DNA from 4 places in the Streptomyces sp. PKA51 genome. Region 1 is predicted to be linked to each of the others. Evidence: riboswitches for the same ligand, from Rfam matches in the RefSeq annotation. Region 1 holds a riboswitch; each other region holds the start of a gene.

Region 1 (3,501 bases):
TGAGCCGGTACTCGTCCCGCCAGAACGCCGCGGAGGCGCGGCCGCCGCCGGTGCGGGCGTCCTCGTGGATGGCGCGGATGTCGCCGCCCGCGCACAGCCCGCGCTCGCCCGCCCCCGTGACGACCACCGTCTCGACGGCGGGATCCTTCTCCCATTCCGCGAGGGCCTGGTCGATGCGGGTCACCATGGCGTGGGTCAGGGCGTTGAGGGCCCGGGGCCGATTGAGGGTCAGGTACGCCGCGCGGCCCTCGGTGCGCAGCAGGACGTCGGTGTCGCCGGGGACCGTCATCGCCGGCCGCCCGTCAGGTCCCGGGCCACGATCGGAGGCATGATCTCGTTCGTCCCTTCCAGGATGCGGTGCGCCCGAAGATCGCGAACGATGGACGGCACGGCGAGCGCGAGCCGTAGGGCACGAAGGCCACCGCATGCCCGACGCGCCTCGCGTCAGCGGCGGTACCGTCCCGGATGCGCACCGGCTTCCCCGCACCGCGGATCTTGCCCCGAACATATAGTTGGACGTCCTACCAAGTCCAGCCCCTCAAGGGCCGGGCCGCCCCCGCCTTGGTCGAAGCAGGCAACCTCGGCCGCACAACGGGCCGCGGTTTCCACCGCCACGACCGGGGGTGAAGCCGTGCGCCTTGTGGAGGCGCGCTGAGTAGGGTCACCGCCATGACCAAGGCGAAAGGGCGATGGCCCAAGCCCGATCCCGACGGCAACGGCAACGGCGACGGCGACGTCGAGGACGTGACGCTGCTGATCCTCGAATGGCTGGGCGAGCACGGCATAAACGCCATGATCCGCATCGATGCCGAGCGCCTGCAGGAAGGGCTGCCGGCATGGACGTTCGCCGCCGGCGGGGTGCCGTGCTTCGCCCGGGCCTGGGGGTGGCGCGTCGACTGCGGGCCGTCGGTGGCCGATCGCGCAGTTCCCCGCGCCCCTTACGGGGCGCTGTGGGCTGGTGCAGTGCCCCGTCAGGGGCGCGGGGAACTGCGCGACAAGCCACGACGCACCCGCAGACGGGGTGCCGTGTCGCGCCCACGCGGCGGTAGCCGCAAATCGACACGGCCCCTTACGGGGCGCTGCACGATCCGCTGGACAGGCCCTGGCCCGAACCCAGTGGCGATCGACGCGGCGAGCGGCCGCGTTCGCTACCGGGCGGCTACTTCCACGTAGCGAGCGTCTCGCTGCGCCGTGTCCACGTGACGGTGGACGGCGCCTTCGCGTCGTCCGGTGCGACGAAGACGGCGCAGCCGCCGACGCTCGTTCCTGCGGGGGCTTTCTTGAACGTCGTGTGGTCGGCTCCGACGCATTTGTCGAAGTGGCCGGTGGTCAGGGGTTCGGTCGGGTCGCCCGTGGGTTCCATGGAGGGGAGGACGATCAGCTCCGTCAGCTGTGTGCCGTCGCTCCACACCTCGAAGTGCGAGGTCTCGTCGTTGTCGTTGCCCTCGGCCGTCTTCGTGAGTTTGAAGCGGACGTAGTAGGGGGTTTTGCCCGTGTATTTCGACGAGTCCTGGAGCAGGGTGAGGTCGGCGTGGGTGCCCTTTTCCACGCGTACGACGGTCACCCCGACGGTGCCGCTCCTGTCGCCGGCGACGGTTGCCTTCTCGCCGAACTTCAGGGTCTGCCCCGAGTCGGCGCAGCCGGCCAGGGCCAGTATTCCCACGGCAGCCGTCCACAGTGCCCGGCGCTTCATGTCGTCTCCCCAGCAGCATTGTTCTCGTGCCCGCCGGAGCCTACCCCTCGGCTGGGCATGCTCCGGACAACGAACGGCACCGGCCGATCCGCTGCCGTCCGTGACCGGCATACGAACAGCCCTGTGCGCAAAGGCGCTTCTCCCTCTAGGGTGGCGGTGCAGCTGGTTCGCCCCGTCCGCCAGGCGGGAGGCGTCGTAAGAGGGAACCCGGTGGGAATCCGGGACTGCCCCGCAGCGGTGAGCGGGAACGACCGCCGTCATACGCACTGGGTCCGGACGGGCCCGGGAAGCGACGGCCAGTAGGTGTCCGCCGGGAGGTGTTCTTTCCGGCAGGCGTGCCCGCGAGTCCGAAGACCTGCCGCTGCCCGCGTGCGAGCCTTCGTGCGCGGCCATCCCGGTGACCTCGAGGGCGGGTCGGCGTACACAGGCGTACCGCAGCGGACGGATCCACGTGACGACGGTGGTGTCCCGGGCGGGTCTGTCGTCACCCCTTCGCGCCCTCGTCGGGCACCGGGCTTTCCGGGAGAAACTCGCGAAGGAGAGTTCCGTGACCAGCACGTCCGCAGCCGCGGCAGCACGCGCCGCCGTGCTCGGCTACCCCCGTCAGGGGCAGGGCCGTGAACTGAAGAAGGCGATCGAGGGCTACTGGAAGGGCGAGGTCACCGCCGACGCCCTGCACCGGACGGCCACCGCGCTGCGCCGCACCAACTGGCTGCAGCTCGCCGACGCCGGCGTCCACGAGGTGCCGACCGGCGACTTCTCGTACTACGACCACGTCCTGGACACCAGCGTCATGGTCGGCGCGATCCCCGCCCGGCACCGGGCCGCCGTCGAGGCCGGCGCCCTGGACGGGTACTTCGCCATGGCCCGCGGCACCCAGGAGGTGGCGCCGCTGGAGATGACCAAGTGGTTCGACACCAACTACCACTACCTCGTCCCGGAACTCGGCCCCGACACCGTCTTCACCGCCGACTCCACCCAGCAGGTCACGCAGCTGAAGGAGGCCCTCGCCCTCGGCCTCGCCGCCCGCCCCGTCCTGGTCGGCCCGGTCACCTACCTCCTGCTGGCCAAGCCCGCACCCGGCGTCGACGCAGGCTTCCCACCGCTGACTCTGCTGGACCGGCTGCTGCCCGTGTACGCCGAGGTCCTCGCCGATCTGCGGGCCGCCGGCGCCACGTGGGTCCAGCTGGACGAGCCCGCCCTCGTGCAGGACCGCACCCCGGCCGAGCTGAACGCCGTCGCCCGCGCCTACCGCGAGCTCGGCGCCCTCACCGACCGCCCGCAGCTGCTGGTCGCCTCCTACTTCGACCGTCTCGGCGAGGCCCTGCCCGTCCTGGCCAAGGCCCCCGTCGAGGGCCTCGCCCTCGACTTCACGCGCCCCGCCGCCGCGGGCCTCGACGACCTCGCGGCCGTCGGCGGCCTGCCCGGCAAGCGCCTGGTCGCCGGCGTCGTCGACGGCCGCAACGTGTGGATCAACGACCTCGAGAAGTCCCTGGCCACCCTCGGCACCCTCCTCGGCCTCGCCGACCGGGTCGACGTCGCCACCTCCTGCTCCCTGCTGCACGTCCCCCTCGACGCCACCGCCGAGCGGGACATCGACCCGCAGATCGTCCGCTGGTTCTCCTTCGCCCGTCAGAAGGCCCGCGAGGTCGCGATCCTCGCCAAGGGCCTCGCCCACGGCACCGACTCCATCGCCGCGGAACTCGCCGCCAACCGCGCCGACCTCGCCTCCCGCGCGAACTCGGCGATCACCCGGGACCCGGCGGTGCGCGCCCGCGCCGCCGCCGTCACCGCCGCCGACACCCACC
Region 2 (3,501 bases), on a different contig from region 1:
GTCGGCGAGCCCGCGCGTGCGCAGCCACTCCAGCGCCCGTACGGTGCCGCGCGTGCCCGGGACGACGACCAGGTCCGCGTCGGCGAGCTCCTCGGGGCGGTCCACGAACCGCACGACGACGCCCGGTTCGGCCGCCAGCGCGTCCACGTCGGTGAAGTTCGACATCAGCGGTACCGCGCACACGGCGACCCGCAGGATGTCCGCGCCGTGCGGCGGGGCGACGACGGACTCGCGGACCGTGCCGCGCAGGGAGACCCGCAGGCCGTCCTCCTCGTCGATGCCCAGGCCGTGGGCGAAGGGCAGCACGCCGAACGTCGCCCGGCCCGTCAGGTCGCGCAGCATCTCCAGGCCCGGCTCCAGCAGCGTCACATCGCCCCGGAACTTGTTGACCACGTAGCCCGCTATCAGCTCCTGGTCCTCGGGCGAGAGCAGCGCCGTCGTCCCGAAGAAGGACGCGAAGACACCGCCGCGGTCGATGTCGCCGACCACGACGACGGGCAGGCGCGCGGCCCGGGCCAGACCCATGTTGACGATGTCGGAACGGCGCAGGTTGATCTCCGCCGGACTGCCGGCGCCCTCGCAGATCACCGCGTCGTGCGTACGCCGCAGCTCGGCCAGGCACTCCGTCACCGTGGCGAACAGCTGCTCCTGGCGCCCCTGGTGGTAACCGCGGGCGCTCAGCTCGCCCACCGGCCTGCCCATCAGCACGACCTGGCTGCTGCGGTCGCTGCCGGGCTTGAGCAGCACCGGGTTCATCAGCGCACTCGGCTCGACGCGCGCCGCGGCCGCCTGCATGGCCTGCGCCCGCCCTATCTCCGCGCCCTCGCGCGTCACGAACGAATTGAGCGACATGTTCTGCGCCTTGAACGGCGCGACCTTGACGCCCTTGCGGGACAACCAGCGGCAGATGCCCGCCGTCACCACGCTCTTGCCCGCGTCCGAGGTGGTCCCGGCCACCAGCAGGCTCCCGCCCCGCGGTTGCGATGTCACCGGTTCCTCGCTTTCCCAGTCCTCGTCGTCCCGGCCCTCAGAAGGCTGCCCACTGCCCGGCCCCCGACCGCACAGCCCAGCGCCAGCAGCGACACCCGGCGCGAGAGGCGCACCGCGCGCTCGATGTCTCCGGTGCGCACGGCGCGCAGCTCCGCGCCCAGGACGGGCCGGTGCTCGATGCGGCCGCCGTACGCCAGCGTCCCGCCCAGACGTACCCCCAGCGCCCCCGCGAACGCCGCCTCGACCGGGCCGGCGTTGGGGCTCGGGTGACGGTGCGCGTCCCGCCGCGCCACCCGCGCGGCACCGCGCGGATCCGGCGCGGCCAGCACCGCCAGGGCCGCGGTCAGCCGCGCACCGGGCCAGCCGACGACGTCGTCCAACCGGGCCGACGCCCAGCCGAAGCGGCGGTGGCGCGGCGACTTGTGACCGACCATCGCGTCCAGCGTGTTCACCGCGCGGAAGCCCACCAGGCCCGGTACGCCCGCGAGCGCGCCCCACACCAGGGCGCCGACGACGGCGTCCGAGGTGTTCTCGGCCACCGACTCCACCACGGCCCGGGCGATCTGCTGGGCGTCCAGCGACGACGGGTCACGGCCGCACAGATGCGGCAACCGCTCCCGGGCCACCTCCAGATCACCGGCGGCCAGCGCCCCGCCGATCGCCCGGGCCTCCCGGGCCAGCGACGTCCCGCCGATCACCGCCCAGGTGACGGCCGCCGTCAGGGCGACGTCCGCGCCCCGCCGGCCGCGCACGGCGCGGGCCAGCAGTGCGGCGCCCGCCACGGTGGTACCGGTGCACACGGCGGCGTACAGCGCACCGCGTCCGCGGTCGTCGCGCCACCAGCGCTGCTCCAGGGCGTGGGCAGCACGCCCGAACGCGGCAACAGGGTGCCCCCTGCGGGGGTCACCGACAACCAGGTCGCCCAGGAATCCGAGGGCGGCGCCGCAGGCGAAACCGCGACAGGGCATGGCCGATGCGTGTCCTCACTCAGGGTCCTCGCCCTGGCTCGACGTGACCGGCGACCAGAGTCTCCTGGCTCCCGGATCCGCATCGCCCCCGGCCTTCCGGCTCGCGCCGTGGCCCTATGGGTGGGGGGACACTCCCCGGTGACAGTGGCGGGACCGCGCCGGATTCGCACCGGCTTCCTCTGCTGTCGCCGTTTGGCCCGGGCAGTCCACCATGGGCCCGGAAGGCCCGTCAACTCGCCTTCCGGGGCTCCGCCCCGGACCCCCCGGGAAACGGGGAAATGGGGGCACCTCCCAGCGGTAGCTGGGGGAGGGACCGGGGCAACAACCCCCGTCCCGCCCTCCGCGGAAGCGGCGTCGTGTCAGGCCACGATCAGCGAGATGCCGTATCCCACGGCCGCGGCGCACAGCGCGAAGCACGCGTACGCGCCCGTGCGCGCCAGCGCGCCCGAGGCCGCCGTGCCGCCGGTGGCGTCCGCCTTGCGCGACGTGCCGACGATGCCGAGCGTGAACAGGCCCACGAGGCCGACGGTCACCACGAGGCTGACCCCGAAGACCTCGGCGAAAGCTGCCCAGTCGATGTGCATGGTGTCTCTTCCTCCGTGCCCGGCGCTCAGCCGGTCGTCGCGGGGGTGGGGGCGGGGGCGGCGGTGGGGCCGGCCGGCGGCGGGGCGACGGCCTGGAGGGCCGCGGTGACCACGCCGACGGGCTCGGCGGCGGGGGCGGCGATGCCCTGCGGCTCGTTGAGGTCGTTGACGTTGTCGTGGGTGACCGGCTTGCGGCGCGAGGCGGCCCAGATGCCGCCGCAGACGGCGAGGCCGAGGACGGCGACGGCGGTGACGCCCCAGGTGCCCTGGTCGGCCAGGAGGGCCGCGCCGGCGGCGACGAGGCCGGCGGCCGGCAGGGTCAGGCCCCAGGCCGCGACCATGCGGCCGGCGGTCGACCAGCGCACGACGCCGCCCTTGCGGCCGAGGCCGGCGCCCATGATCGAGCCGGAGCAGACCTGGGTGGTGGAGAGGGCGAAGCCGATGTGGGAGGAGGCGAGGATCACCGTGGCGGCGCCGGTCTGGGCGGCGAAGCCCTGCGCGGGCTTGATGTCGGTGAGGCCCTTGCCGAGCGTCTGGATGATGCGCCAGCCGCCGAGGTACGTGCCGAGTGCGATGGCCAGGCCCGCGGAGACGATGACCCACATCGGCGGGTCGGAGTGCGGGGCGACGACGCCGCCGGCGACCAGGGTGAGGGTGATGACGCCCATGGTCTTCTGGGCGTCGTTGGTGCCGTGGGCGAGGGAGACCAGGGCGGCCGAGGCGATCTGGCCGGCGCGGTAGCCCTTCGCGGTGTCGCGCTCGTCGCGGCCCTTGGCCAGGCGGTAGGTCAGGCGGGTGGCGACGGTGGCGGCGATGCCGGCCACGATCGGTGCGGCGACCGCGGGGATGAGCACCTTCATGACGACCTTGTCGGCGTTGACCGCGTGGAAGCCGACGGAGGCGACGGTGGCACCGATGAGGCCGCCGAAGAGGGCGTGCGAGGAGCTGGAGGGCAGGCC
Region 3 (3,501 bases), on a different contig from region 1:
CGGCCGCTCCCCACACGCTCCGGTCCCGGCACTCGTCGAGGACCTCGACGGGCCGGTACCAGAGCCCGAATATCAGGCGGTGCCACAGCAGCCTGCGCGGCGTTGCGGCGGGGTCGGACGGGTGCGGGGCTGTGGTCACGGGCATGGGTGCCGTTTTATCACCGTTCGGCCGGCCCCCACGAAAGCACGGGCGCCCGCAGGGGCCCGGCCGGGACGCCGGGCCGACGCCTCGTCAGGCGGGCGCGGTGGTCACGGATCCCTCCTCGCCCTCGGCCTCGCCGCCGGTGCCCGCGGCCCGCCGCGGGAGGTACTCCTCATTGATCTCGCGCGGCCCGAACGGCCACTGCCGCTCGTACGCCGCCCACAGCACGAAGGCCACGCAGCCCGCCCCGACCCAGGCCAGCGACCACTCGATCGGATGCCGCCCCGGCGAACTGCGGTCCGCGAAGCCGTAGATGACGAGCCAGCCCGCCAGCGCCACCAGACCCGGCAGCGGGTAGAGCCACATGCGGTACGGGCGCGGCAGGTCCGGTTGGCGGCGCCGCAGCACGGTCGCGGCGATCACCTGGGAGAGCGCCTGGAGGATCACCATCACGGCCATCAGCAGCTGGATGATCGTGGCGAGGTCGGTATGGCGGCCGATCAGGAAGCCCACGGCGCTGACGACCCCCATCGTCGCCAGGGACAGCCCCGGGAAGCGGTGGCGGGGGTGCAGGGCGCCGAAGCGGCGGAAGAAGACCTTCTCCCGCGCCGCGTCGTAGGGGATGCGCGAGCCGCCCAGGAGGCCGGTGAAGACCGACGCGAAGGCCGTGACGAGGATCAGCACGGTGACGACGTCGGCCGCCGCCTTGCCCCAGGTCTTCTCCATGACGGCCGAGGCGACCGAGGAGGAGGCGGTGGAGGTGGGGTCGAGCATCTCCCGCCAGTCGATGACGCCCAGGGTGCCGATCTGCAGCAGGAGGTAGATGGCCATGATGCCCAGGATCGAGTGCACGATGGCTCTGGGCATGGTGCGCCCGGGGTCCTTGATCTCGGCGCCCATGTAGGCGACGGTGCTGTAGCCGCCGTAGTCGTAGATGCCGATGGTCAGGCCCGCGGCGAAGCCCAGCCAGAACTGATGGCTCGTCATGTCGAAGGCGCCGGCCGGGTAGGTGAAGGCCCGCTCCGGGCTGAAGTGGGTGAAGGCGGCGACGATGACCAGGGACACCGAGGCGATCATCACGCCCCACAGGACGGCCGTGATGCGCGCGATGGACTCCACCCGCCGCCACAGCAGCGCGACGACCAGCGCCACCATGGCCAGGCCCGTCACGTCGCCCTGCGTCTGCGTCATGCCGGGCCACAGATAGCCCAGGTACTGCACGAACCCGATCACGCCGGTGGCCATGGCGAGCGGGATGAAGAGCATCGCCGTCCACACGAACAGGAACGGCATCAGCTTGCCGGTGCGGTACTGGAACGCCTGCCGCAGATAGACGTAACTGCCGCCCGCGCCGGGCATCGCCGCGCCCAGCTCGGCCCACACCAGCCCGTCCGCCAGCGCCAGCACCGCCCCCGCGACGAAGCCGATGACGGCGTGCGGGCCGCCGAACGAGGCGACCATGAGGGGAATGGTGACGAAGGGGCCTATCCCGCACATCTGGCTCATGTTGATGGCCGTGGCCTGGAACAGCCCGATGCGGCGCACGAACACCGTCCGTTGCCCGGGCACCTCGGGGGCGCCGCCGCCCGGGTCCCGCCCCGTCCCCGCTGCCGAATCTGCCATGGCGGTCAGCCCCTTCCGGTCGTTGCCTGCACTCGTAGCACCGGGCCCGGGGCGGCGTCCATCACCCGCGCGGTAGCGGAGGGATGGCCTCCGGCAGATGTCCGGCAGATGAGGTACGGCCGGGGCGGCCATGAGGCCCGTCGGGAGGTTAGGGTGTCCTGGCCGTGGTGTTCGGGAAGACCGGTGCCGGCCCTTCGGGGCCCATTCCGGAGCGGCCCTCGCCACTGTGATCGGGGAGTGACCGTCCCCACTTCGTACGCCGGACCGTCCGGCGCGCGGAAGCCACTGGGCCGCATCCGGCGGCCTGGGAAGGCGGGGCGGTCGCGCGTGCACCCGTCAGCCAGGAGACCGGCCACGGCATCTCGAAGTGATCCACGAGGTGCTGGAGCGTTCAACCCGAGATGTCCACCAACACATCCCTTCCCGTCCACATACCCACCGGCCCGCCGGCCTTCCGCTGGCGCCGCGAGGACACCGTGCGCACCGCCGGCCTGCTGGCCGTCATCGCCGCCCTCCACGTCGTCGCCTTCGGCGTGCTCTACCTGCTCGTCGTGCCGCAGCACTACACCGTCGACTCCAAGGTCTACGGCGTCGGCCTCGGCATCACCGCCTACACCCTCGGCATGCGGCACGCCTTCGACGCCGACCACATCGCCGCCATCGACAACACCACCCGCAAGCTCATGGCCGACGGCAAGCGCCCGGTCTCGGTCGGCTTCTGGTTCGCCCTCGGCCACTCCAGCGTCGTCGTGGTGCTGACCCTGCTGGTGGCCGGCGGCACGCAGCTGGCCGGCACCCTGATGAACGAGGACTCCACCACCCACCAGGTGCTCGGCATCGTCGGCACGTCGATATCCGGCGGCTTCCTCTACCTCATCGCCATCCTCAACCTCGTCGCCCTCGCCGGCATCCTGCGCGTCTTCCGCGCCATGCGCGAGGGCCGCTACGACGAGGGCGAGCTGGAGAAGCAGCTGGACTCGCGCGGCTTCATGAACCGGCTGCTGGGCCGCTTCACCCGCTCGGTCAGCCGCCCCGGCCAGATGTACCCCCTCGGCTTCCTCTTCGGCCTCGGCTTCGACACCGCCACCGAGGTCACGCTGATGGTGATGGCGGGCAGCGGCGCCGCGGCCGGACTGCCCTGGTACGCGATCCTGTGCCTGCCGCTGCTGTTCGCGGCCGGCATGAGCCTCTTCGACACCCTCGACGGCACGTTCATGAACTTCGCCTACCAGTGGGCGTTCTCCAACCCGGTGCGCAAGGTCTACTACAACCTCACCATCACCGGCCTGTCCATCGCCGTCGCGTTCCTCATCGGCACCATCGAGCTGGTCGGCGTCCTGCACGAGAAGCTCGGCCTGGACGATCCCGTCAGCGGCTGGATCGCCGGGCTGAACCTCGACAACGTCGGCTTCGTCATCGTCGGGCTGTTCGTCGTCGTATGGGCGGCGGCACTGGCCTACTGGCGCCTGGCGCGGGTCGAACAGCGCTGGACCGCCCGCACGGCGACGGCCGCCGGCACGGACGGGACCGCCGGCACGGACACGGCCGCCGTCACGGACGGGGACAGTCCCGCCGCGCGCACGCCTTCCGGGCTCTGACGACCGGCGGGCCGCTGCCCGCCGGTTCCTCGCCGACCACCACCAGCGCCGGCCCGCCGCACGTCCGGCAGGTACGGGACGAAGGGTCCCGCTCCCGCTCGATCGCCGCGGCGATCCGGCGCAGGGGGTCGGCGCCGA
Region 4 (3,501 bases), on a different contig from region 1:
CGTGCTGGGCTTCTCGCTCACTCTTCCTCGCTCGCTATCGCGTTGATCGCGGCCGCGGCCATGGCGCTGCCGCCGCGCCGCCCCCGCACCACCAGGTACTCCAGCCCCAGGTCGTTGGCGGCCAGGGCGTCCTTGGACTCGGCCGCGCCGATGAAGCCGACCGGGATGCCCAGCACCGCCGCCGGGCGCGGCGCGCCCTCGGCCACCATCTCCAGCAGCCGGAACAGGGCCGTCGGCGCGTTGCCGACGGCCACCACCGCGCCGCCCAGCTTCTCGCGCCACAGCTCCAGCGCGGCGGCACTGCGCGTGGTGCCCATGCGGGCGGCGAGATCGGGCACGGCCGGGTCGGTCAGGGTGCACAGCACCTCGTTGTCCGCCGGGAGCCGCTTGCGGGTGACGCCGGAGGCGACCATGTTGGCGTCGCACAGGATCGGTGCACCGGCGCACAGTGCCTCGCGCGCCGCCGCCACCACCTGCGGGGAGTAGGAGAGGTCGCGGACGAGATCGGTCATCCCGCAGGCGTGGATCATGCGGACCGCGACCCTGGCGACGTCCGTCGGCAGCCCGCCGAGGTCCGCCTCGGCACGGATGGTGGCGAAGGACTGGCGGTAGATGGACGCGCCGTCCTTGTCGTAGTCGAACACTGTGCCCTCGTTGCCCTCGTTCATGTCGTGGTACGGGCCGCCGCCACCGCGCCGGCCAGTTCTGCCGCCGGCACCGTCACCGGCGGTGCCTCCCGCAGGCCGTCGCGCACGGTGACCTCGTAGGCCCCCTCGCCCGTCGCCAGCACGTCGACCCAGCGGCCGCCGGGGTGCCCGCAGCGCCGTTCGCACCCGGACCAGTACACCGGCAACGCCCCCGAGCCACCAGGGCGTACGGGCGCGAGCGCGGCGGCCGCGTCGGCGCGCACGTCGGCGAGCGCCTTCGCACAGCCCGGGCGGCCCGCGCAGGCCCCCGCGCGGTGCCAGGCGGACGCCGCGGACGTGACCAGCCCGGCCTCCTCGGCCAGGGCGGCCGGCAGCTGCGGATCCGTACCGGGCGCGAGGCCCGGGACGATGACGCCGCGCCAGGGTGTCACACGCAGCCCGCCGTCGCCGTACTGCTCGGCGAGGCCGGCGAGCAGCCGCCACCGGTCGGTGGTCAGCCGGCCCAGCGGGGCGGCCACCGACAGCGCAGGCCGGCCGCCGGGGCCGGGGACCACGCCCGGCTCGGGCGGGGCGCCGGGGGCGACCGCGACGGTGGCGGGGGAGGACGGGATGCCGGCGGCGTCCAGACGCCCGGCCAATTCGTCGGCCGAGGGCCGGTGTTCGGGCGGAAGCTCGCGCAGCCGCCAGGCGCGCGTACCGCTCGCGCGCTGCGCGGCGAGGAAGGCGGCGGCCGCCAGGGCCGCGGCCCGCGGGGCGTCCCGGTCGGCAATGCGCAGGCCGGGGCCGGCGGGGCCGAGGCAGAGCAGGGCACCGCCGGCGCTTGCGATCAACGTCACATCGGGGGAGAGGGCGACGATGTCGCCGCGCCCGTCGTCCAGTCCGAAGAGGAAACGACCGGAGAGGTCGGCAAGGTCCGGTTCGCCCGAGCACAGCAGACGGTCCAGTTCCCGGACCCACTGCCGGACGCGGCCGTCGCCGAGAGGGGAGGCCGCGACGTTGCGGATGCGGTCGTGACGGTCGGACGGCAGCAGGCCCGCGGCGCGCAACCGGGCCGCCAGGCCGGCACCGCAGGCGTCCGAGAGGCCGCGCAACTGGACGTTGCCGCGGGAGGTGAGGTCGAGGTGGCCGTCCCCGAGCGCCTCGGCGGCGTCCGCCAGCGCGGCGGCCTGGTGCGCCGTCAGCAGCCCGCCGGGCAGCCGCACCCGGGCGAGCGCCCCGTCGTCCGCGGCGTGCAGACGCAGGGCGCCGGGACAGGCGTCGGCGCGGTCACGAGCGGGCAGGGCGGGCATGCGGGGAGCATACCGACGGGTTGCGGCCTGCGGGGCTCCGCCCCCGGGCCCCGAACCGCGCTGCGCGCGGCCTCCTCGAAGCCGGACGGGCCGAAACCACCCCGCCTCGCTACTATGGCTGCGCCAGCGACGGCGACAGGGGAGGAAGCCGGTGCGATTCCGGCACGGTCCCGCCACTGTGACCACGGCCGAGTACGACGAGTACTCCGTGGGAAGTCAGGAACTCCCGCCGTCCTCCCACCGCCCGGGGCGCGGACCCCGAGGAAGGCCTGCCGTGATCCTGCTCCTGTCGACGTCCGACACCGACCTGCTCAGTGCCCGTGCCGCCGGCGGCCCGGTCCCCTACCGGCTCGCCAATCCCGCCCGGCTGCCGCTGGACGAGCTGCCCGGCCTCCTGGAGGGCGCCGATCTCGTCGTCGTCCGGCTCCTCGGCGGCATCCGCGCCTGGCAGGAGGGGCTCGACGTGCTGCTGGCCGGGCCGCGGCCGGTCGTCGTGCTCACCGGCGAACAGGCCCCCGACGCACAGCTGATGGAGACCTCCACCGTCCCCGTCGGCATCGCGGCCGAGGCCCACGCCTACCTCGCCCACGGCGGTCCCGCCAACCTGGAACAGCTGGCCCGCTTCCTGTCCGACACCGTGCTGCTGACGGGCCACGGCTTCGAGCCGCCCGCCGCCGCGCCCGCATGGGGCGAGCTGGAGCGCACGCCCAAGCCGGGGGCGGCCGGCCCGCTGGTGGCGGTGCTCTACTACCGCGCCCACCACATGAGCGGCAACACCGCCTTCGTCGAGGCCCTGTGCGGCGCGATCGAGGACGCGGGCGGCCGCGCCAAGCCGCTGTACGTCGCCTCCCTGCGCGCCCCGGAGCCGGAGCTCGTGGACGCGCTGCGCGACGCGGACGCCATCGTCACCACCGTGCTCGCCGCCGGCGGCACGCGGCCCGCGGACGCCTCGGCCGGCGGCGACGACGAGTCGTGGGACGCGGGGGCGCTGGCCGCCCTCGACGTCCCCATCCTGCAGGCGCTGTGCCTGACCGGCCCGCGCAGCGCGTGGGAGGAGAACGACGAGGGCCTCTCCCCGCTGGACGCCGCGACCCAGGTGGCCGTACCGGAGTTCGACGGGCGCATCATCACCGTCCCGTTCTCCTTCAAGGAGGTCGACGAGGACGGCCTGCCGGCCTACGTGCCCGACCTCGAACGCGCCGCCCGCGTCGCCGGGATCGCCGTGCGCCACGCCCGGCTGCGGCACACCCCGCCGGCCGAGAAGCGGCTGGCGCTCGTGCTGTCCGCCTACCCCACCAAGCACTCCCGCATCGGCAACGCCGTGGGTCTGGACACCCCCGCCAGCGCCGTCGCCCTGCTGCGCCGGCTGCGCGAGGAGGGCTACGACTTCGGCGACGAGGCCGTGCCGGGCCTGGAGTCGGGCGACGGCGACGAGCTCATCCGCGCCCTGATCGAGGCCGGCGGCCACGACCAGGAGTGGCTGACCGAGGAGCAGCTCGCCCGCAACCCCGTGCGCATCCCGGCCGCCGACTACCGGCGCTGGTTCGCCGCCCTGCCCGCCGAGC

The links. Region 1 has a riboswitch for cobalamin ahead of metE (5-methyltetrahydropteroyltriglutamate--homocysteine S-methyltransferase). Riboswitches for the same ligand answer to the same signal wherever they lie in the genome.
Region 2: it holds a riboswitch for cobalamin, as region 1 does, so the genes downstream of both, AC27L3_RS19355 (cobalamin biosynthesis protein) here and metE (5-methyltetrahydropteroyltriglutamate--homocysteine S-methyltransferase) in region 1, are expected to answer to the same signal.
Region 3: it holds a riboswitch for cobalamin, as region 1 does, so the genes downstream of both, nicT (Nickel transporter NicT) here and metE (5-methyltetrahydropteroyltriglutamate--homocysteine S-methyltransferase) in region 1, are expected to answer to the same signal.
Region 4: it holds a riboswitch for cobalamin, as region 1 does, so the genes downstream of both, cobN (cobaltochelatase subunit CobN) here and metE (5-methyltetrahydropteroyltriglutamate--homocysteine S-methyltransferase) in region 1, are expected to answer to the same signal.

What each region holds. Positions count from the first base shown of each region.
Region 1 covers NZ_BAAJPZ010000033.1:19,381-22,881, reverse strand. Annotated here, with positions in the region: gene AC27L3_RS28380 (enoyl-CoA hydratase/isomerase family protein) at 1-289, opposite strand, end outside; partial or broken gene AC27L3_RS28375 (hypothetical protein) at 286-390, opposite strand; gene AC27L3_RS28370 (hypothetical protein) at 670-1,173, shown strand; gene AC27L3_RS28365 (hypothetical protein) at 1,160-1,693, opposite strand; cobalamin riboswitch at 1,831-2,070, shown strand; gene metE (5-methyltetrahydropteroyltriglutamate--homocysteine S-methyltransferase) at 2,241-3,501, shown strand, end outside.
Region 2 covers NZ_BAAJPZ010000012.1:162,314-165,814, forward strand. Annotated here, with positions in the region: gene AC27L3_RS19350 (cobyric acid synthase) at 1-957, opposite strand, end outside; gene AC27L3_RS19355 (cobalamin biosynthesis protein) at 987-1,958, opposite strand; cobalamin riboswitch at 2,017-2,137, opposite strand; gene AC27L3_RS19360 (hypothetical protein) at 2,318-2,542, opposite strand; gene AC27L3_RS19365 (inorganic phosphate transporter) at 2,569-3,501, opposite strand, start outside.
Region 3 covers NZ_BAAJPZ010000002.1:171,428-174,928, reverse strand. Annotated here, with positions in the region: gene AC27L3_RS03210 (YIP1 family protein) at 1-145, opposite strand, end outside; gene AC27L3_RS03205 (APC family permease) at 233-1,765, opposite strand; cobalamin riboswitch at 1,914-2,136, shown strand; gene nicT (Nickel transporter NicT) at 2,167-3,363, shown strand.
Region 4 covers NZ_BAAJPZ010000002.1:195,968-199,468, reverse strand. Annotated here, with positions in the region: gene AC27L3_RS03310 (precorrin-2 C(20)-methyltransferase) at 1-21, opposite strand, end outside; gene AC27L3_RS03305 (precorrin-8X methylmutase) at 18-668, opposite strand; gene AC27L3_RS03300 (cobalamin biosynthesis protein CobG) at 665-1,936, opposite strand; cobalamin riboswitch at 2,044-2,175, shown strand; gene cobN (cobaltochelatase subunit CobN) at 2,211-3,501, shown strand, end outside.